2 linked regions of the Aridibaculum aurantiacum genome follow. The protein of the gene in region 2 binds, or shares a complex with, the protein of the main gene of each other region. Links are inferred from orthologs where the notes say so. Each region holds a gene or a part of one and is shown on either strand. Other genes may lie near its edges.

Region 1 (3,666 bases), 1.1 Mb from region 2 along the record:
TGTTACTGAAGCTTAAAGGTGTCAAGGAACTTGGTAGTGAAATTACCTTTCCTGAAATCTTCGTTTTGCATAAGCTGAAGATGGAATGGTATAGTGGTTTTGATACCTTCTATAACATACTCGCTAAGTGCACGGTACATGGTATTGATAGCTTCTTCACGAGTTTGTGCAACCGCAATCAATTTACCAATCATACTATCGTAAAAAGGAGGAATAACATAGCCTGCGTAAACATGGCTATCAACACGCACTCCGTGTCCGCCTGGTTGGTTCAATACAGTAATTCTGCCAGGACTAGGACGAAAGTCATTGTATGGATCTTCGGCATTTATTCTACATTCGATAGCATGCATTTGCGGTTCATAATTTCTACCTGTCAAACGCTCACCACCCGCTATTTTGATTTGTTCCTTGATTAGGTCATAGTTGATCACCTCTTCGGTTACGCAATGCTCCACCTGTATACGTGTGTTCATTTCCATGAAGTAGAAATTGCGGTGCTTGTCCACCAGGAACTCAATTGTACCAACACTCTCGTAGTTGATAGCTGAAGCAGCTTTGATGGCAGCTTCACCCATTGCATGACGCAGTTCTGGTGTCATAAAAGGTGAAGGACTTTCTTCAACCAGTTTCTGATGACGACGCTGAATGGAACAATCACGTTCGCTAAGGTGACACACGTTTCCATACTGGTCGCCTGCTACCTGTATCTCTATATGCCTTGGCTCTTCCACGAATTTCTCCATGTAGATGCCATCATTCTTAAATGATGCACCAGCTTCGGTACGGGCAGTAGTGTAAGCTTTCTCTAATTCACTCTCTTCATTTACCACACGCATACCTTTACCACCACCACCGGCAGTAGCTTTCAGTATCACCGGGTATCCTATTTCTTTGGCTAATGCCTTAGCCTCTTCTACTGTCTCAAGCAAACCTTCTCCACCAGGTACCACAGGTACTCCGGCTTTTATCATGGTTTCTTTGGCAGTTATCTTGTCTCCCATCTTGCTGATCATATCAGGAGTAGGTCCTATAAACTTGATCCCGTGGTCGGCACATATCTGAGAGAACTTTGCATTTTCTGCAAGGAAACCATAACCTGGGTGAATGGCATCTGCGTTAGTAATCTCCGCCGCAGCCATTATATGAGGAATGTTTAAATAAGACTCGCTGCTTTGAGGTTTGCCAATGCAAACAGCTTCATCGGCAAATTTTACATGAAGACTATCCTTATCTGCTGTTGAATAAACAGCAACTGTTTTTATACCCATTTCGCGACAGGTGCGAATAACACGCAGTGCTATTTCACCCCTGTTTGCTATCAATATTTTTTTGAACATATGACAATTATTGGCTGATGGTTTAAGGGATAAAAGAACCACCAGTACTTATTCATGAAATTATTCTTGCCCGCTATTGTTACTACACATTGATAATTGTTGTAGGCAAAAGCTCCACTGGAACTTTTGAACTACCACTTCTTATGCAGGTTCAACCAGGAACAAAGGCTGGTCGTACTCTACAGGGCTTGCATCATCTACAAGCACCTTTACAATAGTTCCTTTCACTTCACTTTCGATTTCATTGAAAAGTTTCATTGCTTCAATGATGCATACAGTTTTACCTGGAGCTACTTCGTCACCTACGTTTACAAACGAAGGTTTATCTGGTGATGCACTACGGTAAAAAGTCCCGATCATCGGGCTGCGGATGGCAATTAAATTGTCAGAAGATTTTGAAGCAGCAGGTTGTTCTTGTGCAGTATTAGAAACCTGTGCTGGTGCAGCTGCCTGTTGTGCAACTGGATACTGAGCCATTGCTGGTGCGGGAACAGAAGCACTATACACTGGCACTGCATCTTCTTTTTGCCTGATAGTGATTTTGAAATCTTTTTCTTCTATTGTTAACTCGCCAATGTTGCTCTTGTTAATGATCTTGATTAACTCCTGGATTTGTTTGAAGTCCATACAATCGGATTTTGGTTTGATTGATTGTAAATGAGGTTTTTATAAAGAAACGGGCGGCAAAATAGCCAAAAATCCCATAAAAGATAGGAAATCTGAAAAACTTGTGCCAGTTGAACGTACAGGAAGGACTTATAAATCAACATATGAGGCATGAATGACCTGGCAGCTATGTAAAGAGGAGTATCTAAGAGAAAGGAAGACGCAGAAAATCTATGGATGAACTAGCTTTTCAGCATCCCTAAAATGATTACGAACAGGAAAATGATTACAAGCTTCAAGAAATCGGTTATAGCACTTTTTAGTTTACCATAACGGTTTGTTTTCCTGTAGGAGTAGCCTTGGGTGGAGATGTAGTTCATGATGGGATGTTTATAAATAGGTAAATAATTGAAACAACCTTAACTAGTACTTTTTTATAATAAGTAAGGATAACGGCGCAGGTTCGGCATTATTGTATAGTTGAAAATTTATTTTACTTCAATAACTGTCTCTACTACTTCCAGTTCTTTATCATCGCCTATATCTACAGCCGCCACTACTTGGTATACTCCTTTGGGTAAACTTGCCATTGAGGTTGTATGGAACTATCCGTTTAGCCCCTGGGAAGATTGGTAATTGCACATCACCAGGCTTGTAAACTAACCCTGGTTGTACATTGGTGAAGCTGACCATGGCTTTGCACGTCAGCATTGCTTCACCAGAATTTCCAACCACAAATTGGTACGACCCGGCCTTATTAGGTATGGGCGAAAATGATATAGCCTTTGCAGAAGCCTTCGTAGCGGATGAAGGATTGAAGTAGATATGTTGCTACTCTTGAAAATGTTTCTTCTTGCTTTGTGCCTGCTTGGTGTTATGGAATTCCATTTCATTTACAGGTTCAAGAAATAGCATCGTCCATCGTGGTTTATCCCCAAGAGAAGATGAAGTTTTTATGTATGGGCACAAATAAAGGCAGCCGGAAGACTACCTCATATATAAATCTATTTAAAAAGATTATTCTTTCACACGCTCTACGTATTCACCAGATTTAGTGTTGATCCTGATCAGTTCACCTTCATTTACAAACAAAGGCACCATTACAGTAGCACCACTTTCTACAGTAGCTGGTTTTAAAGTCCTTGTAGCTGTATCACCTTTCACGCCTGGCTCGCTGTAAGTAACCTGCATAACGATCTTATCAGGTAGTTCTACGCTCATAGGCTGCTCAGATTCTGTATTAATTGCTACTGAAACCTCCTGGCCATCTTTCAAAAACTGCGGAGCATCGATCATACTTTCAGGAAGAGAAAGTTGCTCAAAAGTTTCATTATCCATGAAGTTGTAGCCACTTTCATCTTTGTATAAAAACTGGAAAGGTTTCTTTTCAACACGAACAGGATAAATATTATCTCCACTGTTCCAGGTGTGTTCAATTGTGCGGTTATTATCTACACCTTTAAGTTTAGCCCAAACTTTAGCAGCAGCACGTGCTGTTTTATTTTGTCCAAATTCTATTACTGAATACAAGCTGTTATCCAGCTTTAAGATCATACCACGGCTGATATCTGCAGTTGTTGCCATAAAAGATTATATTTTAAAATCAAATTTTGAGAGGCGCAAAAGTAGTTATTGCAGTTTAATATACCATACGAAGTTGTAATAGCTGGTATTTGGCACTAAAACTAGATCTTCTTACCCTTTTTATAACGCGCAATTA
Region 2 (3,491 bases):
AGAGCGTAAGAGTATGGATGTTTTCCAGGTGAGAAATAGTTAATTGCATAAAAAAACCGGCAGAGCCGGTCTTTAGATTCTTATTGATTGCTGCTGATAAGTGTAGGAGGTTTTCTCCTAAAACGTATGGTAGCATTTTTAATAAAGTTACTGGTCATGAATAATTCGTAACGTTTATCTCCAGCGTATATAATTGCTACAGCAGTGTTAGGAGGGATAGTCCCAAGGTTTTCTGCATACATCGCTATTTCATTAACCGTAGTATCAAGCGGCAGCGTAAAGTTGAGCGGCTGTTTGCTTAGCATTTGTTTATGTGATATCAACTGTCTATTGTAGAAAAGTGAAATGGTATCATTGTCTATATCACCATTATCGTACAAGCTGATCTTCAGGCTGTCGGCATCTACTTCTATAACCTCTGATGCTTCAAAAGATCTTTTAACCAAAGCGGCTACCATTGGTGCAGTAGTATCTGGTTTCTCTTCTGGAAACTGTTCTTTCAATAGTTTTTCCAAAGGATTATCATCTTCTAAATTATCAGCAAGATCTCTCAGTTTCGGATCATCCGTTTTGGCCTGAGGTTGCTCTTTCTTAAATTTTATATTTATAGGAGGGCATGTAAAACGATAATCATAAGTAGGATTGAACTGACCAGTAAGTGTGGTCTCTAATTTAGATATACGTAAAGTGAAAGATCCCTCCATTGGACAATCAGCACCATTTTGATCTTTAGCCTGGTAATTTAGTACCGGCCTTGCCTGTAGTTCAAGTGTGCGGGTTTTGCTATTGAAGACACCGGTAACATTGGTTTTGATAGCTACACTTCTAAAAAAATAATTGAAAGTACCAGTAACACTATTGCCTCTTTGGGTAAGCGTAAGTTCGGATAAGTAACTATTGTGTTCACCAGCCCAGTTCACGCTGCCTATGCCGTACCATTCGCCTGATACAGATTGAGCTTTAACGCTTTGGGTAATGGAAAAGAAAAGGAGTAAGAGGGATAAGGTATAAGATTTCAATAGAAAGTAGATTTAGCTGGACAAATAACGCTGACTTCAATCGATTATCATGCCAGTAAAATCATAAAAACGCTTGGTGGGAATAAATTATTTGAGATAACGTTTTAATTCACGTTCGGTATCTTTCTTCTTGATACTGTCTCTTTTATCATGCAATTTCTTACCGCGGCCAAGGCCTATTTCTATTTTGGCCATACTCTTTTCATTGAAGAAAATGCGAAGAGGTACAACTGTAAAACCCTTGTCTTTAAGCTTTGTCTCTAGCTTTCGCAATTCTCTTTTGGTGAGTAATAATTTCCTGTCGTGTACGGCTATATGATTATTGGCAGTGCCCAAAGAATATTCGGCTATATACATGCCGCGTATCCATAGCTCGTCTTTGAAGAACATGCAATAGCTATCGTTGAAGCTAACCTTTCCTTCGCGTATGCTTTTTACTTCTGTTCCCATCAGCACCATTCCAGCTACCCATTTGTCCTCTATATAATACTCGTGGTAAGCCTGCCTGTTATTTATTTCTTTAGTAGCCATGGCGGCAAAAATAAGTGATGTGTGAAACTGTGAAGTCAAAAATAAAATGTAGCAACCTGGTGATAACAAATACTGAAAAACACTATCTACCTGGTGGTTCAGGATATTCTCTACAAAGCAAAAAGGAAAACCCATTTGAAGTTTTCCCTTTTGAATTATGATTTTTAGAATTGTAGTTTTCTAAGACTGGAAGAGCCTGATAACCTGCGCCAGCTTTTGCTTTAATGACCTGCGGTGAACAATGAAATCCAGGAAACCATGCTCCAGCAGAAACTCGCTGCGCTGGAAACCTGCAGGAAGATCTTTTTTGATGGTTTCTTTAATTACACGAGGCCCAGCAAAACCAATAAGAGCACCAGGTTCTGCAATATTCAGATCGCCCAGCATACCGAAGCTCGCTGATATACCTCCAAAGGTTGGATCTGTAAGCATGCTTATGTACGGAAGCTGTGCATCGCTAAGTTGCGAAAGTTTACCGCTGGTTTTTGCAAGTTGCATCAGGCTAAAAGCACTTTCCATCATGCGGGCACCACCACTTTTGCTGATGACCATGTACGGCAGTTTATGCTCAATACAATAATCAACAGCGCGGCTGAATTTTTCACCCATAACACTTCCGAGACTTCCACCGATGAACTCAAAGTCCATGCATGCGATTACAATTTCCTGCCCGTCTACCTTGCCGGTAGCAACACGCATACTGTCTTTCAGGTCAGTCTTGTTCCAAATGTCTTCCAACCTTTTGCCGTATGGTTTCAGGTCGGTAAAACCAAGGTAGTCCTTGCTAAGAATGTTCTCGAACAGTTCGGTGTATTCGTTGTTATCGTAGATGATCTCGTAGTACTCGCTGCTACCAACGCGGTGATGATGATCGCACTTCTGGCATACGTAATATGCTTCTTTCAGATCTGCTGCGGTTGAGATATAATTGCACTCAGGACATTTAGCCCAAAGCCCTTCCGGTGTTTCCTTCTTTTCTGAAGAAGGCGTAAGAATTCCTTTTTTTATGCGCTTAAACCAGCGCGGCCTTCCTTCTTCGTTCTTGGTTTCATCGCCGGTCAGGTTGGCATCAAAATCCTCTTCTTTTTTCATACGCTTTTCAATTGGGGGATTGAAGATAGTGATAAAATCTAGTGCTGGTTGAGCTGACAGCTTTAGAAAAAAAACGGAGTACATAGTACGCAGTAAGAATTCCCAGTTGCTGTCAACGCTTTGCTAGATCATTATCATTTTGTTCTAATGTTTAAACTAATATGCAGCTTTTGCTGCTTTATGTACTGTAGTACAAGTGAGTGACACAACGATGATGCCACAGGGTACTACTGCTGGTTACAAAAATACCTGTCATATTGCTACGACAGGTATTCTTTTTTTATGCTACTGTAATTGATTCGTCCAGGTAAACATCCTGTATAGCGTGCAGCAGGCTGACACCATCCTGGAACGGGCGCTGGAATGCTTTACGTCCAAGAATTAGTCCCATTCCACCGGCACGCTTGTTCACTACCGCTGTGATCACTGCTTCCTGCAGGTCGCTGTCGCCCATGCTTTCGCCACCGCTATTTATCAGGCCTACACGTCCGTTGAAGCAATTGAGCAACTGGTAACGGGTAAGATCGACTGGGTGATCGGAAGTAAGTTTTTCGTATACCAACTTGTGAGTTTTGCCGTGCTTGGTAGCCAGGTACCCGCCATTGTTGGTAGGCAGTTTTTGCTTGATGATATCTGCCTGCAGCGTAACACCAAGATGATTTGCCTGCCCGGTAAGATCGGCTGAAGTATGATAATCTTTACCATCAACCTTAAAGGCATTGTTGCGGGTGTAACACCAAAGAATGGTAGCCATACCTAAAGAATGCGCTATTTCAAATGCTTCGGCAACTTCCTTAAGCTGGCGGGAACTTTCGGCGCTTCCCCAATAGATGGTAGCACCTACCGCTA

What was found. The genes of interacting proteins can lie anywhere in the genome.
Region 1: the proteins of accD (region 2) and accB are in contact, whole or in part, in a solved structure (PDB 8UXZ), measured with the Escherichia coli proteins. The link is inferred for Aridibaculum aurantiacum from one-to-one orthologs.

The regions. Positions count from the first base shown.
Region 1 is NZ_JAFEWC010000001.1:1,299,919-1,303,584, reverse strand. The notes cover bases 225-3,204. They hold accB (acetyl-CoA carboxylase biotin carboxyl carrier protein), read right to left. Parts: upstream 1,968-3,204; coding sequence 1,482-1,967; downstream 225-1,481. Other genes in these bases: efp (elongation factor P), read right to left, coding at 2,964-3,204; J4N22_RS20070 (hypothetical protein), read left to right, coding at 2,638-2,769; accC (acetyl-CoA carboxylase biotin carboxylase subunit), read right to left, coding at 225-1,340. In the rest of the region: more of accC, read right to left, coding at 3-224; more of efp, read right to left, coding at 3,205-3,530; J4N22_RS05290 (tetratricopeptide repeat protein), read right to left, coding at 3,632-3,666. UniProt on the Escherichia coli protein: This protein is a component of the acetyl coenzyme A carboxylase complex; first, biotin carboxylase catalyzes the carboxylation of the carrier protein and then the transcarboxylase transfers the carboxyl group to form malonyl-CoA.
Region 2 is NZ_JAFEWC010000001.1:2,407,978-2,411,468, reverse strand. Bases 687-3,491 are described here. They hold accD (acetyl-CoA carboxylase, carboxyltransferase subunit beta), read right to left. Parts: upstream 2,643-3,491; coding sequence 1,731-2,642; downstream 687-1,730. Other genes in these bases: J4N22_RS10070 (class I fructose-bisphosphate aldolase), read right to left, coding at 2,923-3,491; smpB (SsrA-binding protein SmpB), read right to left, coding at 1,107-1,550; J4N22_RS10085 (hypothetical protein), read right to left, coding at 687-1,019. Also shown: J4N22_RS10090 (RNA polymerase sigma factor), read left to right, coding at 1-43; more of J4N22_RS10085, read right to left, coding at 81-686.